4 regions of the Bacillus altaicus genome follow, and region 3 is predicted to be linked to each of the others. Evidence: predicted binding sites of a transcription regulator. Region 3 holds the regulator's gene; each other region holds the start of a gene.

Region 1 (5,005 bases), 1.0 Mb from region 3:
CAGTTGGCGGTGAAGTAACGAAACGTCTTGTTGCTTTAGCTCAACAACAATTACGCGGATAACTATATAACCTATGGCTTAGAGGCAGATATTCTCTGCCTCTTTCTCTTTTAACATACATAATAGTGCTTCTCCACATACTAGTAAGAGCAAATCGAAAGGAACGATATGTGAAATGAAACGGATTAACATTAGCATGAGTCCTCCCCGTGTTCTTACTGTATCTTTTATCACGCTATCGATTATCGGTACATGCCTATTGAAATTGCCAATTGCTACAACAACGTCTATTTCATGGCTCGATGCCTTATTTACAACGGTTTCTGCTTGTACGGTTACAGGGCTTGGTGTTGTGGACACTGGTAAAGTATTTACCCTATTTGGCCAATGTGTCATTTTAACACTTATACAAGTTGGCGGGCTTGGCATTATGAGCTTTGCTGTTTTAATCGCAATTATGCTCGGCAGAAAAATCGGCCTTCAAAACCGGATTTTATTACAACAAGCATTAAACCAAACAAATGTCGGCGGAATAATTCGTCTTGCAAAAGCATTATTTTTATTTTCTTTTACTGTAGAATGTATCGCTACTTTATTTCTCTCCTTTGAATGGGTACCAAAATACGGGGTTACCAAAGGGATATATTACAGCTTTTTTCATTCTATCTCAGCCTTTAACAATGCTGGATTTTCTGTGTGGAGCGATAATTTAATGTCGCACTCCCATAGTATTCTCGTCAATCTCGTTATTTCTTCCCTCATTATTTTAGGTGGGATTGGTTTTACGGTTATCGTAGATATAAAAAGAAAGAAAAACTTTAAAAACCTTACTTTACACTCAAAGCTTATGCTCTCTTCTACTCTTATCGTCAATATTATTGCTACAGTTTTTATTTTCACATTCGAGTTTCATAATTCAATTTCCATGAGAGGTTTTACACCATTTGAAGAAGGTATGGCTGCTTATTTTCAAGCGGTTTCAACGCGTACTGCCGGGTTTAATACTGTTGATATCTCTGCATTATCAAAACCTTCTCTTTTATTAATGATGCTTCTTATGTTTATTGGTGCTGGCAGTGCTTCTACTGGTGGCGGGATTAAGTTAACAACTTTTTTAATTATGTTTTTCGGCGTATTTAAATTTTTGCAAGAACAAGATGATATTGTCGTGTTTAAAAAATCCATTAAAGATGCGCTCATTGTCAAATCATTAACGATTACTATTATTTCAATTTCGTTTATTTTTCTTTCTATTTTAATTTTAAGCATCACTGAGAAAGTTTCTTTATTAATGAGTGCTTTTGAAGTATTTTCAGCATTTGGAACTGTCGGCCTTAGCATGAATTTGACGCCACACTTAACAATCATCGGCAAAACAATTATTATCTTTATGATGTTTTTTGGAAAGATGGGGCCTTTAACATTAGCCTTTTCATTTGCACGTAAAAAACAAAGAAAAATAAAATATCCCAACGAAGATATTTTAACAGGTTGACAACCGTATAATTTATCCATATAATGAGAATACAATAGCATATCTCCAAAGGGGAGTAGCGTCCAAGAACTATTTCTTGGAAACAAAGTCGTCATTACGTAGAACTTAGTTCTTCCGGCTTTGTTGGCATTTTCATTACATATGTCTAGCAAGACCTTTGCCTATCAACGGCAGAGGTCTTTTTTGTTTTCAAATTCCTTCCACCGTTGATACGCAGGAGTATGGGGAAACTAAACAGTGGGGAACTTCTTCACTTGTTTAGTCTTTATAGAAATGAGAGGAGAATGTACATGGATGTATCATTATTATTGGAGTATGGTTGGGTATTACTCATCCTAATTGCACTAGAGGGGATTTTAGCAGCTGATAACGCTCTCGTTCTCGCAATTATGGTAAAACATTTACCAGAAGAAAAACGAAAGAAAGCACTATTTTATGGATTAGCAGGAGCGTTCGTTTTCCGCTTCGGATCACTATTTATGATTTCGTTCCTAGTCGATGTATGGCAAGTGCAAGCAATTGGTGCGATTTATCTTATGTTTATCGCGGGGAATCACTTATTTAAAACGTATGTTAAAAAGAATACACATGAAGAAACAGAAGAAAAAGAAGCAAAGAAAAAACAAGAGAACTTTTGGTGGACTGTATTTAAAGTCGAAGTTGCTGATATCGCCTTCGCTGTTGATTCAATTTTAGCTGCTGTTGCATTAGCAGTGACTTTACCGAAAACAGGATTAGGTACGATTGGTAGTCTTGATACAGGTCAATTTATCGTTATCTTTACAGGTGGACTTATCGGATTAGTTATAATGCGATTTGCAGCAACTGCTTTCGTACAAATATTAAAACGTAAACCAGGACTTGAAACTGCAGCATTTTTAATTGTAGGTTGGGTTGGTGTGAAATTAACAGTTTATACGCTAGCACACCCTGCTTTAAATGTCCTTCCACATTCATTCCCAGAATCTACTCCGTGGAAGCTTACATTCTGGATTGTATTAATTGGAATCGCAGTTTGCGGTTGGTTCTTCTCGAAAGAAGTAGAAGTAAAAGTAGAAAAGAATTTAGACGAAAAAGCGCTGTAATTACAGCGCTTTTTCTTTTTCCCTCGTTCCAATCCCCTCTCTATTTTTAAAAAAATTCCATTATACTACCTTTTGTAAACGCTTCCCCTCTGGATGTATGTCCTTTTTGTGAAACATTGCACAAACTTATTGAAACTATGAACAAATCCATGTACTTTATTTATATAAGGAGTATTTATAGACGATGTACTAAAGGAGCGTATTACTCATGCTAGAACAAGGATTAGATTACGTTGTAAAACTGGCTAAGAGCAAAAAGCAAATGCTAGATACAAACCCAATGCAATATTTCATCCGTGCTGCACTCGCGGGCATTTATATTGGATTTATTATTGTACTATGTTTCAAGTTAGGTAATTTCTTTCATATTGCAGATTCACCAGCAACATATTTAGCTTCCTCCATGTTTTTCGGAATTGCTCTGGTACTTATTATATATGGCGGCGCTGAATTATTTACTGGCAATACAATGTACTTTACAGTGGCAACTTTGAGAAAAGAAACAACTATTTCTGATACACTTCGCAACTGGGTTACTTGTTATGCAGGTAACTTAGCTGGTGCTTTATTCTTTGCTTTATTATTTTACGCAACTGGAATTTTCGAAGCAATTGATCACGGTCATTTAATGAATAAAGTCGTTGAAGGAAAGATGAATACACCTACTATGCAATTATTCTTCAAAGCAATTTTATGTAACTGGCTCGTATGTCTCGCTTGCTTCTTACCTTCTCAAGTAAAAGGTGATACAGCAAAAATATTGATGATGATGATGCTCGTTTTCACATTCTTCTTATCTGGCTATGAGCATAGCATTGCAAACTTATCATTGTTTGCCTTATCTTTAGTTTCACCACATCCTGATACAATTACTTTCGCTGGAGCTATTCATAACTTAATTCCAGTTACAATCGGTAACATTATTGGCGGATCGGTATTTGTCGGTATGGTATATCATTACTTAACAAAGAAAGCACCTGATGTTAAACAAGAGAAAACTGAATTAGTAGCAGCTCAAACGGAGGAAATTATTCCTTTACAAGCACATATGAAACATTAAAACCTCCAAAGTTTTACTTTGGAGGTTTTAGCTCCCTACATATTTCAAGGCAGATTCTACTGTAATTGCCAAAACATATCCATACGGACAACCCCTTTGATCATCCATATATACATTCATTTTCTATCTCCTCTCTATTTTGCATATGTGACCAACACATAACATATTGCCCCAAGGCTAATAAAAGGTCCGAACGGAATTGGAGTTTTTATTTTTATACGTTTTAACGCTATACCTATTCCGAAAAAACAAAGGCTAAAGCAAGATGCTAAAAATAAAGTTATAAAAATACCTTTCACTCCTATTACAAATCCGAGTAATGAAAGTAATTTCACATCACCTCCGCCAAGACCATCTGGATAAATCCTTTGCATGCAATATAACAAAATGAATATAGTTCCACTACCAGCTATACTATCTATCCAAGTAACTAACGGTACAAAAATACATTCTAAAATAAGAAAAAGCCCAAACCAAATTAAAATACGATTAGGTATTAGCATATATACTAAATCTGTAACTGAAATAATAAGAAGTAAAGAAAAGAGCGATAAAATGATGATGAGCTCTCTTTCTATTCCAATTACATATACAGTAAGAAAAAATAAACTCCCTGTAACAAATTCAAATACTATGTACAAACTTGAGATTTTTCTTTTACAACTTGTACAACGCCCTTTTTGTATACAAAATGAAATGATTGGAATCAGTTCTTTCGGCTGTAACGTATACTTGCAGTAGTGACAATACGAACGCGGTGTAATAATAGATTCACCTACTGGAACCCTCATTGCGATTACCATAAAAAAAGAACCAAACACCATACCCACTAACAATGCATATAAATAAGTGAACATCCCTTCCTCTCCTTTCCAAAAGAACATAACAAAAAAAGGAGAGAACTTCTACTTCATATTATCTTTATTCTATTAAAAAAGCAGGCCGTTTTCCGGCCTGCTTTCCCCTATTTTATACGATGAAATATACTGCTTTTAATGGTCCATGTACTCCGACCACAAGATTCATTTCAATATCCGCTGAGTTACTTGGTCCTGTAATAAAGTTAATACAAGATGCGACTGCTTCACCTTTTTCCACACGAGAGTTCATATGTTGAACTGCTTGTGTAATACGAGGTACAAGTGTTTCACGTGGAATAATAGCAAAATATACAGTCGGTAAAAAGTGTAAAGAACGCCCTTGTCCTTTATGACTTTGTACAACAATCGTACCCGATTCCGCTAAAGTATAATCACTAAATGCGATTCCAATATTCGCTTTTTCCGCTATACGCATATTCTCTTCTTTTTTCTCAGGATCCCATATATTTACTTCAACATTTTGCTTTGGAAGCTCTTCTTTAAA
Region 2 (5,005 bases), 250 kb from region 3:
CACATGTAATTAATGAAGAAATGCCAGCGAAAATAATCGGGAAAGTAAAAGGTATGGTGCAATCACCCGCAACGGTTTTAATAGTAGGGATTGCATATAAGAAAGATGTAAATGATTTGAGAGAATCACCGGCGTTGCCAATTATTCAATTATTAATAAAAGAAGGATACAAGATAGAATATCATGATCCGTATATTTCTACAGCGGAAATTGGAGATACACTATATCAATCCGTTCCACTAGATGAACAAAGAATTAAACAAGCAGATTGTATTTTAATTGTAACGGATCACTCTAGTATCGATTGGAAACTCTTTAAAGGGATTGAGCGATTAATAGATACACGTGGAATCGTAAAGAAGGTGAGTGTATGAGTAAAAAATGTTTAATTACAGGTGGAGCAGGATTTATTGGATCGCATTTAGCTGAGGAATTGGTGAAAAGAGGTTATGAAGTTACTATTGTTGATAACTTCTATAAAGGAAAAAATAAATATCATAATGAGTTAATGAAAGAGCTCCGGGTTATTCCAATAAGCGTTTTAGATAAAAATTCAATTTATGAATTAGTAAATCAACATGATGTGGTGTTTCATTTAGCTGCAATTTTGGGAGTCAAAACTACAATGGAAAAAAGTGTAGAGCTTATTGAAACAAATTTCGATGGAACGAGAAATATTTTGCAAGCAGCATTAAAAGGGAAGAAGAAAGTAGTTTTCGCATCTACTTCGGAAGTATATGGAAAGGGAAAACCTCCATTCTCTGAAGAAGGAGATCGTTTATACGGTGCAACTTCCAAAATACGTTGGAGTTATGCAATTTGTAAAACGTTAGAGGAAACATTATGTTTAGGGTACGCATTAGAAGGCTTACCTGTAACGATTGTTCGTTATTTTAATATTTATGGTCCAAGAGCGAAAGATGGTCCGTACGCAGGAGTAATTCCACGATTTATTCGTGCGGCTTTGCAAGGTGACGATATTCTCGTTTATGGAGATGGAAAGCAGACACGCTGCTTTACGTATGTAAGTGATGCGGTCGAGGCAACGATTTGTGCAATGGATGAAAAGGTAAATGGTGAAATTATTAATATAGGTTCTGAGAATGAAAAAAATATAAGGGAAGTAGCGGAAGATATAAAAAAATTAACGAAGTCTGTTTCCAAAATTGTGCACGTTCCATTTGAGGAAGTATATCCACATGGATTTGAAGAAATTCCAAATCGAAAGCCGGATGTAACGAAATTAAGAGAACTTGTTCAGTTTCAAGCGAAAGTAACGTGGGAACAAGGATTGAAAGAAACTATGAAGTGGTTTCGTGAAGAAAACCATGACTAAATCATTATCTGTCATTATTCCAGCGTGTAATGAAATAGATACAATTTCTGATGTTATTCATTCAATAATACCTTTAAAACCATTGGAAATCATAGTAGTGACTAATGGGTGTACAGATGGAACAGATAAGGTCGCTGAAAGTTTAGGATGTAAAGTTATTAATTATAGAGAGTCACTTGGGAATGATGTAGGACGTGCAGTAGGTGCCAAACATGCAAAAGGTGATGTTCTATTATTTATAGATGGTGATTTTGCTATTCGAACTTCACAATTGCAATTATTTCTTAATCCAATTTTATATGATCAGGCTGATTTAGTTTTAAATAATTTGGATGCATTATTTTTAAAGAAACAAAGACCACATTCTATTACAGTATGGCGCCAAATCTTAAATGCAATGTTAGAGCGTGAAGAATTAAAAATTGATTCTTTACTATCTGTACCTCATGCGCTGACTAAGGAAGTTGTGCAAAATATTGGATACGAATGTTTTGTTAATCCTATTGTGGCTCATCTACGCCTAGCACAAAGTAAATGGAGAATTAGCCGTCATTGTGCGATTGATGTTATTACTCCGAATAAATTTCGCCCGTTCGAGCATGCTGCATACGGCACGAATCTTGCTCATTCCGAAAAACGAATGATAGGCGATCATATAGAAGCTGTAGCAGAGAGGATATTAGGCAGTGATACGCGCGGGGGATATTGCGATGGAAATAGGAAAAGAGATAGTGTCTACCATACTCTAAATTTTGAAGACTTTTATCAAGGATGGGGCATTACATCTAATTTGTATAAAGGACAGCAATTATCGGTTATTATTCCTGTGCAAAATGAAGAGATGACGATTGGAAAGATTATAGAAGAGCTTCGCAAAATTGAACCATTGGAAATCATTGTTGTTGTAAATGGTTCGTCCGATAAAACGGCAAAAATTGCAAAAGACAAGGGAGCAACAACAATTGTGTATAAAGAAGCACTTGGAAACGATGTGGGGCGTTCACTTGGAACTTATTTTGCACAAGGAGAAATTGTTTTATTTATAGACGGTGATTTTGTTATCCCAGCTAGTGAGCTATATCCCTTTGCAAAAGCTATTGCAGATGGAACGGATGTCGCATTAAATGATTTAAATCATTATTTAGATTTGAGAGTACCACTTCATCTTGTAACAGCATTTAAATATGCATTAAATTTAGCTTGTGATAGAAAAGATTTAGGAGTAGGCTCTCTTATTGCGGTTCCTAATGCGTTTAGTCGTACTTGTTTGAAGGAAATAGGGTATAAATCATTATTGTCACCTTGTGTAGCACAAGTGAAAGCTGTACTTTCAGGTTTTGAAATCGCTTGTGTAAGTCGTATCGATGTTGATAAGATGAACCGTATTCGTCCCAGTGAACATTTCGCAAAAATAGGTCATCCTCCAGCTGTCCTTCGAATTATTGGTGATCATATAGAAGGATTAGAGCAATTAATTGCATTAACAAACAGTCGTGGTGGATTTTACGATGGAAATAGAAAAAGAGATGTTTTATCCCGCTTTAACGGGCAGTAAGACTCCCACCTCAAAATTCGGCGAATACGAGGAAGTTAGGTGGGAGATAACTGCCCGTAAAAGCCCGATTGGTGAGGGCTGATTAAAGTTTCACTTTATAGTGGTAACAAAAAAAGTGTACAACATATGTACACTTTTTTGCTCTGTTATAAAAACTATAACAGATTAGGAGATAAGAGTATTACAGCTCTACAATGGGTATCGTTCTTATATTACAAAATAGGACTCGTATATAAGAGTACCAAAAAAATACAATTAAAGAAAGGGTTAATTATAAAGACTTTTAAACGAGGTTAACACTACGAATGTAGTAGTTTGTTCAACGTTTCACAAACATGTCACAACTATTTCGTCCACTCCCGAAAAAAAGTAGTATTCTAAGTGTGTAAGCTGTTATATAAAAAAACGTAGTCCTGTACTAATCAAAAATGGAGGAGATTAGGATGACTCAAGTATTAGAAAATGTAAAAAACGCGTGGGAAAACTTTAAAGGTGAAAAATGGAAAGCAGAGATTGATGTTCGCGATTTCATTTTAAATAATATGAACGTTTATGAGGGAGAAGACTCTTTCTTAGCGGAAGCAACTGAAGCAACGAAAAAACTTTGGGATCAAGTAATGGATTTAACAACAAAGGAACGTGAAAACGGTGGCGTTCTTGATATGGATACAAAAATTGTTTCTTCTATTACATCACATGAACCAGGATATTTAAATAAAGATATTGAAAAAGTGGTCGGTTTCCAAACTGATAAACCATTTAAACGTTCTTTACAACCATATGGTGGTATTCGTATGGCGGAACAAGCTTGTGAAGCGTATGGATATGAAATGGATAAAGAACTTAGCAAGATTTTCAGAGACTGGCGTAAAACTCATAATCAAGGTGTATTTGATGCATACACACCAGAAATGAAAGCGGCTCGTAAATCAGGTGTTATTACTGGTCTTCCAGATGCATATGGACGTGGACGTATTATCGGTGACTATCGCCGCGTAGCGCTATATGGTATAGATCATTTAATTGAAGCGAAAAAAGCTGATTATAATCTAACTGGCGGTGTAATGAGCGAAGATACAATGCGTTTACGCGAAGAATTATCTGAGCAAATGCGTGCACTTCAAGAGTTAAAACAGATGGCTGCTTCTCATGGATTCGATATTTCTAAGCCAGCTACAAATGCACAAGAGGCCTTCCAATGGTTATACTTTGCTTATCTTGCAGCAATTAAAGAGCAAAACGGGGCAGCAATGAGCCTTGGACGTACCTCTACATTCTTAGATGTTTACATTGAAAGAGATTTAGCAAATGGTACTTTAACAGAAGAAAAAGCACAAGAAATTGTTGACCATTTCATTATGAAATTACGTCTTGTGAAATTTGCAAGAACACCTGATTATAATGAACTATTCTCTGGAGATCCAACTTGGGTAACTGAATCTATCGGTGGTATGGCGTTAGACGGTCGTCCGTTAGTAACAAAAAACTCATTCCGTTTCTTGCATACATTAGATAATTTAGGCCCAGCACCAGAACCAAACTTAACAGTTCTTTGGTCTAAACAATTACCAGAGAACTTTAAAAACTACTGTGCAAAAATGTCTATTAAAACATCAGCAATTCAATACGAAAATGATGACATTATGCGTCCTGACTACGGTGATGACTATGGTATTGCTTGTTGTGTATCAGCAATGAGAATTGGTAAACAAATGCAGTTCTTCGGAGCACGTGCAAACTTAGCGAAAGCATTACTATATGCGGTTAACGGTGGTAAAGATGAAAAGTCAAAAGCACAAGTTGGTCCTGAATACGCACCAATTACTTCTGAAGTATTAGATTATGAAGAAGTTATGCGTAAATTCGATATGACAATGGAATGGTTAGCGGGACTATACTTAAATACATTAAATGTAATTCACTTTATGCACGATAAATATAGCTATGAACGTATTGAAATGGCACTTCATGATACAAATGTTCTTCGTACAATGGCAACAGGTATCGCTGGATTATCTGTAGTAGCAGACTCTTTAAGTGCAATTAAATACGCACAAGTAAAACCAGTGCGTGATGAAAATGGTATTGCAGTTGATTTCGAAATTGAGGGAGAT
Region 3 (5,005 bases):
TTAACAGCTACTACATTGAATGTACCACGAAGTTTGTTCACTACTAATGTAGCTAACGCTTCGCCTTCTACATCTTCAGCAATGATAAGAAGTGGTTTACCTTGTTGTACCACTTGCTCTAATACTGGTAAGATTTCTTGGATGTTAGAAATCTTTTTGTCAGTAATTAAAATGTATGGGTTATCAAGAACTGCTTCCATTTTATCAGAATCAGTAATCATGTAAGGAGATGCATATCCACGATCAAATTGCATACCTTCTACTACGTCTAATTCTGTTGTAAATCCTTTAGATTCTTCTAAAGTAATAACGCCGTCGTTACCAACGCGCTCCATTGCTTCAGCAATTAATTGACCTACTTCTTCGTCAGCCGAAGAAATAGCAGCTACTTGTGCGATAGAAGATTTACCTTCGATTGGTTTAGAAATCGCTTTTAATTCTTCAATTGCAGCAGTAACAGCTTTTTCGATACCTTTACGAAGACCCATTGGGTTTGCACCAGCTGTTACGTTTTTAAGACCTTCACGAATCATAGCTTGCGCTAATACAGTTGCAGTTGTCGTTCCGTCACCAGCTACATCGTTTGTTTTGCTAGCAACTTCTGCCACTAATTTCGCACCCATGTTTTCGAATGCATCTTCTAATTCGATTTCTTTTGCGATTGTTACACCGTCATTTGTAATAAGTGGTGAACCGAATTTTTTCTCAAGTACAACGTTACGACCTTTTGGTCCAAGCGTTACTTTTACTGCGTTTGCAAGAGTGTCGACACCGCGAAGCATCGAACGACGTGCTTCTTCACTAAATTTAATATCTTTTGCCATAATAATTGACCCCCTTGGATTTTTAAAATGTATATAATTAACCGATAATTGCTAAAATGTCACTTTCACGTAAAATCAAGTAGTCTGTACCTTCGTATTTCACTTCAGTACCTGCATATTTTGAGAAGATGATAAGATCACCTGCTGCTACCTCTAAAGCAACACGCTCACCATTTTCAAGCACTCGGCCTGTACCTACTGCAATAACTTTACCCTCTTGTGGTTTTTCTTTTGCAGTTTCTGGTAATACAATACCACTTGCTGTTTTTTCTTCTGCTTGAACAAGTTCAATTACAACGCGATCACCTAATGGCTTTAGCATGAACAATAACCTCCTCATTTTGTTATGTAAATTTTATTTATTAGCACTCAAGTCACACGAGTGCTAACACACTTCTAATAATAAATAATCTCAATTTCTTTTGCAAGTAAAAAAATCATAATTTTTTCGCAAATTACTTTATGCACTTTCCTACATATCATTACTTCTTCTACTGCCTTTACTATATGAATCGTTGTTCCCACTTCTTGTATGTTACAATATGAAAGACACCCTAAGTTGTTTTCGCTAAACGTACAACTTTTTCCTGTCTCCTATTTTATTTTCAAATACTTATTTACAAAAAAAATATAATTCAAATGAAAGTTTATATCGTAGGTAGTATATTTACATGTTATCCTACCTTATCTCATACACTAGCGTTAGAAAGGATGGTTAAACCATTTGAAAAAACAATATTGGTGGATTATCGTTACATACATTTTAATGCAGTTATCAGGCATTGCCGGGTTACCGCTTCTCCTGAAAACTGGACTATACGATAATAGGGGATTTACTAGAGAGGAAAAACTTCAACTCATAACTGGTCATTGGGCTATCATTAGCTTTTTCATTGCATTATGCGTTGTACTTTGGTTACTCAGAACAGACATTCGTGACAGGCATTTAGATAAAATGCGCTCTACTGTTCCTGCTACAATTGGATGGATTTTTATTGGTTTCTTCTTAGCGCTGTTCTCACAAAGCATTGCCGGTATGATCGAAATGCGTTTATTAGGGATTACACCGGGATCTGAAAATACAGCAAGACTTATGGACATCGCAAGAACGACACCTTGGTTCCTGATTGTCATATCTATAATAGGACCTATTTTGGAAGAAATCGTATTTAGAAAAATTTTATTCGGTACACTTTATAAGAAGTTTAACTTCTTTATTGCCGCTATCATTAGTTCACTTGTATTCGCGGCGATTCATTTTGATTTTACTCACTTATTGGTATACACTTCTATGGGGCTCGTATTCGCCTTTTTATACGTAAAAACGAAACGAATTATAGTTCCTATTGCAGCTCATGTTGCAATGAATACATTAGTTGCAGTTGCTCAAGTTGTAGTAAGTAATGAGCAAATTCAAGAAATGATTAAAGAAGCTGAAAAAATGCAAGGCTTTATCGGAGGATTTTTAGTATGAGAAACTCACCATTGTTCATGGCTGCATTGTACTTTCTTCTTGGATGTATCTTTACACGCTTCGCCATTACGAACGTAACAGATACAATCTGGAATATGTGGACAATACTATTTGCAGTTATGGCAACAATTGATTTTAATTTGGCACTTCGCCTTATCTTAGTTAAATTCACAAAGAAAAAACAATAATAAAACGCAGAGGTCATCCCCTCTGCGTTTTATTGTGGATAATTCTTCAAAAAGTAAACAAGCGTTTGTAACTCTACAGCTAAATCAATGTGATGAATTCTTATATTCTCTGACACATTTAAGCGTGCTGGTGTGAAATTTAAAATACCATGCACGTTCGTTTCTGCCAATCTATCTGCCACAGATTGCGCTACTGTAGCGGGTACCGTTAATATTGCCACTTGTATATCAGTTGATAAACGTTCTTCTAATTCATCCAAATGATATACAGGAATCCCTCCGATTTCTGTTCCAACTTTCTCTTCACTAACATCAAACGCCATTTCAATTTTTGTATTATTGTTTTTCGTGAAATTATAATGTAAGAAAGCGGTCCCTAAATTACCTACTCCAATAAGTGCCACGCGTGTTATATCATCTTGGTCGAGTGTTTCACGGAAAAATGATAATAAATAATTTACGTTATATCCATATCCTTTTTTCCCTAACGCTCCAAAATATGAAAAATCTCTTCGAATAGTTGCGGAATCAACCTTTACCGCTTCACTCAATTCGGCTGATGAAACACGTTGCTTACCAGAAAGAGATAAGTTTTGGATAAATCGATAGTATAGAGGCAATCGTTTGGCAGTGGCCTGTGGAATTTTTTGCTGATCCATATAACCTCTCCTCTCTTCCTATCTTTATTCTTATACTTGAATCAAATACAGAAGTTTAGTACTCATGAATTTCCTTGTATAATAAAGAGAAGAAGTATTCTCTCTTTATTTTAAACTATACACTATTTTTAGTATGATTGAGAAATATAAACATGGCAAAGTTAAGAAATTATTTGAGGTGAAAACATTGATATTATTACAAGTGAATGGGCTTTCGAAATTATACGGTGCAGAAACGATTCTTGCAAACATAAAATTGGAAGTACAAACAAAAGATCGTATCGCATTAGTCGGACGAAATGGAGCCGGAAAATCTACATTATTAAAAATAATAGCTGGCGAGTTATCTCATGATGGTGGTGAAATTATAAAACCGAAAGATGTCTCAATGGGGTATTTAGCTCAAAATACCGGATTAGAAACGTCTTTAACAATTTGGGATGAAATGTTAACCGTCTTTACACATCTACAGCAGATGGAGACAAAACTTCGAAGGCTAGAGCAAGAGATGGGAAAAGAAGAAAACTTTTCAATTGCGGCTATATATGAGAAATTATTAGCTGATTATGACCAATTACAATTAGATTATAAAGATCAAGGCGGCTATCAGTACGAAGCGGATATACGCTCGATTTTAAGCGGTCTTGGCTTCCCAGTTGAAACGCATCAGACGACAATTTCCACATTAAGTGGTGGACAAAAGACTCGATTAGCTCTTGGGAAATTATTATTAACTAGACCAGACTTACTTATTTTAGACGAACCTACAAACCATTTGGACATTGAGACACTAACATGGCTTGAACAATATTTACAAGGCTATCCTGGCGCGATTTTAATCGTTTCCCATGACCGTTATTTCTTAGATAAACTCGTTACACAAGTATACGAAATTTCTAATAAGGAAAGCCGACGATTTGTTGGTAACTACAGTAAATATTTAGACTCAAAATCAGCTCTATACGAGCAAGAGATGAAGCGTTATGAAAAACAACAAGATGAAATTTCTAAACTGGAAGACTTTGTGCAAAAAAATATAGCTCGTGCATCTACGACAAAACGTGCTCAAAGTCGCCGTAAACAATTAGATAGAATGGAAGTATTAGCTAGACCATTAGGCGATTCTAAATCAGCTTCCTTCCACTTCGATATTGAAAAACAAAGTGGAAATGATGTTTTACAAGTTAAAGATGCAACTATTGGCTATTATCAGGAACCGATTATTGAACATGTAAATATGCGCTTAACTCGCGGTGACAGTGTTGCCTTAGTTGGGCCAAACGGAATTGGAAAATCTACATTATTGAAATCCATTGTGAATAAGTTGCAGCTATTACATGGAAACGTTGCTTTCGGGTCAAATGTATCTGTTGGTTATTATGATCAAGAACAAGCTAACTTAACATCTTCGAAGCGAGTTTTAAATGAACTATGGGATGAATATCCCCTGCAACCTGAAAAAGAAATTCGCACTATACTAGGCAACTTTTTATTCACAGGGGATGATGTATTAAAACCAGTATCTTCTCTGAGTGGTGGACAAAAGGCTCGACTAGCTCTTGCAAAACTTATGATGCAAAAATCCAATTTATTAATTCTCGATGAGCCAACAAACCATCTTGATTTAAATAGTAAAGAGATTTTGGAGAATGCTTTAATTGATTACCCAGGTACTCTTCTATTCGTCTCTCATGACCGCTACTTTATTAATCGCGTAACGACAACCGTTGTTGAGTTATCAACAGAAGGTGCACAAGAATATTTAGGTGATTACGATTATTACGTTGAAAAGAAAAATGAAATGATTGAACGCGCGGAACTAGAGCAAGAAGATGAAGTACCTGTTCAAAAAGTGGTGGC
Region 4 (5,005 bases), 820 kb from region 3:
CTCTGAAACCATCAATATGGAAATACCTCATCCAAAATAACGCATTTGAAATTAAGAAATTACGTACTTCTCTCTTCCCTAAATCAAAATTAACAGTTCCCCATACCTGGTTTTCTTGTACATCTATATCTTTATATTCATAAGTCGGTGCCCCATCAAACAAATATAAACCGTGAGCATCTTTACAAAAATGCCCCGGTACCCAATCTAAAATGACACCGATTCCATATTTATGACATTCATCGACAAAATACATCAAATCATGTGGCGTGCCGAATCTACTTGTAGCTGCATAATATCCCGTTCCTTGATATCCCCAAGAACGATCATATGGATGCTCAACAAGCGGCATAATTTCAATATGTGTAAATTGATGTTCCACCACATACGGAATGAGCTCCTCAGCCATTTCTCTGTAAGAATACAGAGCGCCATCTTCTTTCTTTTTCCAAGAACCGAAATGTAATTCATAAACTGTCATCGCTTCTTTATAAATCGATTTTTTCTTTCTCTTACGAATCCAGTTTTTATCATTCCATTCATATCCCTCTATATCAAAAACTACAGATGCCGTATTTGGTCGTACTTCTGCATATACTGCGTAAGGATCTGCTTTTAAAATAACGTCACCGTTCATCGTTTCAATCGCATACTTATATATCTCATTCTCTTCAATATGCGGTGCAAACAAGGACCAAATCCCCTCTTCTGTCACTTGTAGCATCTTATGTTGCTTATAATCCCATTCATTAAAATCCCCAACAACACTCATTGCTTTCGCATGAGGAGCCCATACTGTGAATCGTACCCCTCGCATCCCATCTTCCGTCACAATATGTGCCCCAAAGATGTTATAACTGTCATAGTGCTTTTCTGTATGAAACTCATCTCGTTTCACTTCTTCACAATTTATTACATCCAATATGTTCACCTCACTAAGATGACAGAAATTTTTTACTCTTTATCATTTCTGCAAAAAACTGAAATATCCTTGTTGTTTTTTAAAAAATATTCGTTTTTTTCTTAAATTTCACTTAAAATGTTTACATTTATCGTGTAAAATATCGAATTTTGACGAATATTCATTGCAAACGCTTTATTTCCCTTACTATTTCTCGCCCTTCATTGTTGCTCAATATTTATTTTATTAGTTTCTCTCCATTTTTCACGCTATTTCTCACGTAAAATACAAGCGAAATAATCTATTGTTTAAAAATATTTCTCAACATTTTTTGTCACAAATTTTATCATTTCCCGACGGAAAACTCCCACCTCAAGGAATAGGTAGGACATGGTTTAATGAGTATGCGGGAGATGAATGGCGTTTAGGAAAAATTGCCACAAGGTTAACTCCTAAAGAATGAAGTGAAACTCTGCTCGCAATTAGTGGGATAACGCACAAAAGCACTCTATTCAAAAATAGAGTGCTTTTTTCTATAAACGACCCTTATCCAGCAAAAGGGGTATATTGGGGATATACAAGGGAAACCGGAAAAGGAATTTATATTAATTTATATAAATTCAGAGGTAGGAAGCAGTTTCCCGCCTCTGAATTATTTAGCAATTATTATAGTACTGGTGCCATTGTTTCTTTTAATACTTTTACAGAATGAGCGAATTTCGCTTTTTCTTCTTCGTTTAATTCAAGTTCTACGATTTCACGTACACCTTCGCGGTTAATAACAGCTGGAACACCTACGTAAGCATCTTTCTCACCATATTGACCTTCAAGGTATGCAGATACAGTTAATACGCTGTTCTCGTTGCTTAAGATCGCTTTAGTTACACGAAGTAGTGACATACCGATTCCGTAGTAAGTTGCGCCTTTACGCTCGATAATATGGTAAGCTGCATCACGTACATTTTCAAAGATTTTATCTAAATCTTCTTGGTTATACTGTTCGTTGTTCGCTAAGATTGTTTCTAGTTTTTGTACACCTACAGTAGCGTGGCTCCATACTGGAAGTTCAGTATCACCGTGCTCACCAACGATGTAAGCATGAACGTTACGTGGATCTACATCTAAGTAGTCACCTAACATGTAACGGAAACGAGCAGAGTCTAAAGTTGTACCAGAACCAATTACGCGCTCTTTTGGCAAGCCAGATTCTTTCCAAGTTACGTAAGTTAAAATATCAACTGGGTTTGTTGCGATTAAGAAGATTCCATCGAATCCGCTATCCATAATACCGCGAACGATTTGTTTAAAGATCTTTGTATTTTTCTCAACTAAGTCTAAACGAGTTTCGCCTGGCTTTTGTGGTAATCCAGCAGTGATAACAACTAGATCTGCATCTTTACAATCTGCATAGCTACCGCTCCAAACTTTTGTTGGTGCTGGAGAGAATGGTACCGCATGGCTTAAGTCCATTGCTTCCCCTTCTGCTTTTGCTTCATTAACATCTACAAGTACGAATTCTTCAGCTACACCTTGGTTGATCATTGAGTAAGCGTAACTACAGCCTACAGCTCCTGTTCCTACTAATACTACGCGATTGATACCTTTTTTCATGTTAATTTCCCCTTTCAATTGTTTACATCTATTTTTTATTATTGTTTAAGTAAGTAATTAAAATACTAATTTAATGTTGTTTAACTTCTTTACATACATATTGTAGCATGGATTATTGTGAATTACTTCACAAATTATGACCTAATTGTGAACTTTTTCACATAGAGTGTAAACTTATCAGGTTAGGTGTGGAATCCATACCAATTTAGGGATTTTGATTAGATTGTGAACGAGTTTTTCTTACACATACCCCGGTAAGTGAAATTATATCGACGATTATTTAAATATATCAACGATTTTTGGGATATATCTATCGTAACTCAAAATATATCAACGATTCGACAAGGTATATCGACTTACCGACAAAACCCGACAACATTAGCCCCATAAAAAAACTGCCTCCAATAGATCACCTATTTAGAGACAGCTTCTTCTATTTATACTATTTGTTTTCCGCAGTAGCTCCTAATATAGCCGCTTTTACGTAATTTTGACCGTTTAATTTTTGTAAATCCGCAGCCGTTCCTGTTACGACTACTCCAATGACTTTTACATCTTGCTCACTTGGTTTTGTTTTCTTTCCTTTTAGGTAGTCATATATACGCTTATATTCCTCATAATACTTTCCCTTTTGATCTAAACCATTTTGAATTGCTAAAAGGAAATCTTTTTCTGTTCCATTTCCAAATCTTTCTATTAGTTAGACGATTCAAATAGAAAAAAGTATACAAAAATCCATAAAAAAATAGACTATCCAAAGTCCACTTTTATACAACAAAAAAGAGATAGCAGATTATGCTATCTCTTTTAGTATGACCCGTACGGGATTCGAACCCGTGTTACCGCCGTGAAAGGGCGGTGTCTTAACCACTTGACCAACGGGCCAAAATATGGCAGAGAAGAAGGGATTCGAACCCTCGCACCGCGTTTGCGATCTACTCCCTTAGCAGGGGAGCCCCTTGAGCCACTTGGGTACTTCTCTATAGTATGGCTCCGCAGGTAGGACTCGAACCTACGACCGATCGGTTAACAGCCGATAGCTCTACCACTGAGCTACTGCGGAATAATTATGGTGGGCCTAAATGGACTCGAACCATCGACCTCACGCTTATCAGGCGTGCGCTCTAACCAGCTGAGCTATAGGCCCATAAAAAGCGGGTGAAGAGAATCGAACTCTCGACCAGAGCTTGGAAGGCTCTTGTTTTACCACTAAACTACACCCGCATTAAATTAAAAATGGTGAGCCATGAAGGATTCGAACCTTCGACCCTCTGATTAAAAGTCAGATGCTCTACCAACTGAGCTAATGGCTCATTTTGAAAGTGGTGCCGGCTAGAGGACTTGAACCCCCAACCTACTGATTACAAGTCAGTTGCTCTACCAATTGAGCTAAGCCGGCTTGCGATTTCAAAATGGTGGCTCGGGACGGAATCGAACCGCCGACACGAGGATTTTCAGTCCTCTGCTCTACCGACTGAGCTACCGAGCCTTTATGTAAAAAAATGGCGGTCCCGACCGGGGTCGAACCGGCGATCTCCTGCGTGACAGGCAGGCATGTTAACCACTACACCACGGGACCATTTGGTTGCGGGGACAGGATTTGAACCTGCGACCTTCGGGTTATGAGCCCGACGAGCTACCGTACTGCTCCACCCCGCGATGATATAATATTTAATTTAGAAAAAATGGAGGAGGTAGAGGGATTCGAACCCCCGCGCGACTCTCGCCGCCTGTCGGTTTTCAAGACCGATCCCTTCAGCCGAACTTGGGTATACCTCCAAGATATGAACTTTGAGTGGTGGACCTTGTAGGACTCGAACCTACGACCGGACGGTTATGAGCCGTCTGCTCTAACCAGCTGAGCTAAAGGTCCTTATGGTAGCGGCGGAGGGGATCGAACCCCCGACCTCACGGGTATGAACCGTACGCTCTAGCCAGCTGAGCTACACCGCCATAAGTGATATTCAAATAAGTGGAGCCTAGCGGGATCGAACCGCTGACCTCCTGCGTGCAAGGCAGGCGCTCTCCCAGCTGAGCTAAGGCCCCATATTTTGAAAAAATCGGGAAGACAGGATTTGAACCTGCGACCCCCTGGTCCCAAACCAGGTGCTCTACCAAGCTGAGCCACTTCCCGTTAATAAAAACGCGCCCGAGAGGAGTCGAACCCCTAACCTCTTGATCCGTAGTCAAACGCTCTATCCAATTGAGCTACGGGCGCATATGGTGCCGAGGGCGGGGGTCGAACCCGCACGGTGGTCACCCACCGCAGGATTTTAAGTCCTGTGCGTCTGCCTGTTCCGCCACCCCGGCATGTCATATTGAAAATTGGAGCGGAAGACGGGATTCGAACCCGCGACCCCAACCTTGGCAAGGTTGTATTCTACCACTGAACTACTTCCGCAAGACATGTATGAGTTATTTTATTAAAAGTGCGGGTGAAGGGAGTCGAACCCCCACGCCAAAGGCGCTAGATCCTAAGTCTAGTGCGTCTGC

What was found. Region 3 encodes Rex, which represses fermentation and respiration genes when NADH is low (regulators of the CRP and FNR family bind a similar motif). Its sites were predicted from a motif close to TTGTGAAATATTTCACAA; they were not measured.
Region 1: the regulator Rex is predicted to act here: its motif matches at 2,687-2,704, upstream of ACE38F_RS21395 (formate/nitrite transporter family protein).
Region 2: the regulator Rex is predicted to act here: its motif matches at 3,207-3,224, upstream of pflB (formate C-acetyltransferase).
Region 4: the regulator Rex is predicted to act here: its motif matches at 2,628-2,645, upstream of ACE38F_RS04540 (L-lactate dehydrogenase).

The regions. Positions count from the first base shown of each region.
Region 1 covers NZ_CM143394.1:4,129,766-4,134,770, forward strand. The annotation lists gene ACE38F_RS21380 (alpha/beta-type small acid-soluble spore protein) at 1-62, shown strand, start outside; gene ACE38F_RS21385 (TrkH family potassium uptake protein) at 176-1,495, shown strand; yybP-ykoY riboswitch at 1,534-1,706, shown strand; gene ACE38F_RS21390 (TerC family protein) at 1,786-2,580, shown strand; gene ACE38F_RS21395 (formate/nitrite transporter family protein) at 2,789-3,640, shown strand; partial or broken gene ACE38F_RS21400 (cyclic-phosphate processing receiver domain-containing protein) at 3,677-3,760, opposite strand; gene ACE38F_RS21405 (prepilin peptidase) at 3,775-4,497, opposite strand; gene ACE38F_RS21410 (LutC/YkgG family protein) at 4,610-5,005, opposite strand, start outside.
Region 2 covers NZ_CM143394.1:4,915,036-4,920,040, reverse strand. The annotation lists gene ACE38F_RS25415 (nucleotide sugar dehydrogenase) at 1-374, shown strand, start outside; gene ACE38F_RS25410 (NAD-dependent epimerase/dehydratase family protein) at 371-1,336, shown strand; gene ACE38F_RS25405 (glycosyltransferase family 2 protein) at 1,329-2,891, shown strand; gene pflB (formate C-acetyltransferase) at 3,335-5,005, shown strand, end outside.
Region 3 covers NZ_CM143394.1:44,007-49,011, forward strand. The annotation lists gene groL (chaperonin GroEL) at 1-824, opposite strand, end outside; gene groES (co-chaperone GroES) at 862-1,146, opposite strand; gene ACE38F_RS00160 (CPBP family intramembrane glutamic endopeptidase) at 1,549-2,298, shown strand; gene ACE38F_RS00165 (YdiK family protein) at 2,295-2,486, shown strand; gene ACE38F_RS00170 (redox-sensing transcriptional repressor Rex) at 2,516-3,145, opposite strand; gene ACE38F_RS00175 (ABC-F family ATP-binding cassette domain-containing protein) at 3,333-5,005, shown strand, end outside.
Region 4 covers NZ_CM143394.1:864,430-869,434, reverse strand. The annotation lists gene glgB (1,4-alpha-glucan branching protein GlgB) at 1-922, opposite strand, end outside; gene ACE38F_RS04540 (L-lactate dehydrogenase) at 1,568-2,512, opposite strand; partial or broken gene ACE38F_RS04535 (anti sigma factor C-terminal domain-containing protein) at 2,955-3,200, opposite strand; tRNA gene ACE38F_RS04530 (tRNA-Glu) at 3,326-3,397, opposite strand; tRNA gene ACE38F_RS04525 (tRNA-Ser) at 3,404-3,494, opposite strand; tRNA gene ACE38F_RS04520 (tRNA-Asn) at 3,501-3,575, opposite strand; tRNA gene ACE38F_RS04515 (tRNA-Ile) at 3,583-3,659, opposite strand; tRNA gene ACE38F_RS04510 (tRNA-Gly) at 3,666-3,736, opposite strand; tRNA gene ACE38F_RS04505 (tRNA-Lys) at 3,750-3,825, opposite strand; tRNA gene ACE38F_RS04500 (tRNA-Thr) at 3,836-3,911, opposite strand; tRNA gene ACE38F_RS04495 (tRNA-Phe) at 3,926-4,001, opposite strand; tRNA gene ACE38F_RS04490 (tRNA-Asp) at 4,016-4,091, opposite strand; tRNA gene ACE38F_RS04485 (tRNA-Met) at 4,095-4,171, opposite strand; tRNA gene ACE38F_RS04480 (tRNA-Ser) at 4,199-4,291, opposite strand; tRNA gene ACE38F_RS04475 (tRNA-Ile) at 4,309-4,385, opposite strand; tRNA gene ACE38F_RS04470 (tRNA-Met) at 4,389-4,465, opposite strand; tRNA gene ACE38F_RS04465 (tRNA-Ala) at 4,486-4,558, opposite strand; tRNA gene ACE38F_RS04460 (tRNA-Pro) at 4,573-4,646, opposite strand; tRNA gene ACE38F_RS04455 (tRNA-Arg) at 4,657-4,730, opposite strand; tRNA gene ACE38F_RS04450 (tRNA-Leu) at 4,734-4,822, opposite strand; tRNA gene ACE38F_RS04445 (tRNA-Gly) at 4,839-4,913, opposite strand; tRNA gene ACE38F_RS04440 (tRNA-Leu) at 4,943-5,005, opposite strand, start outside.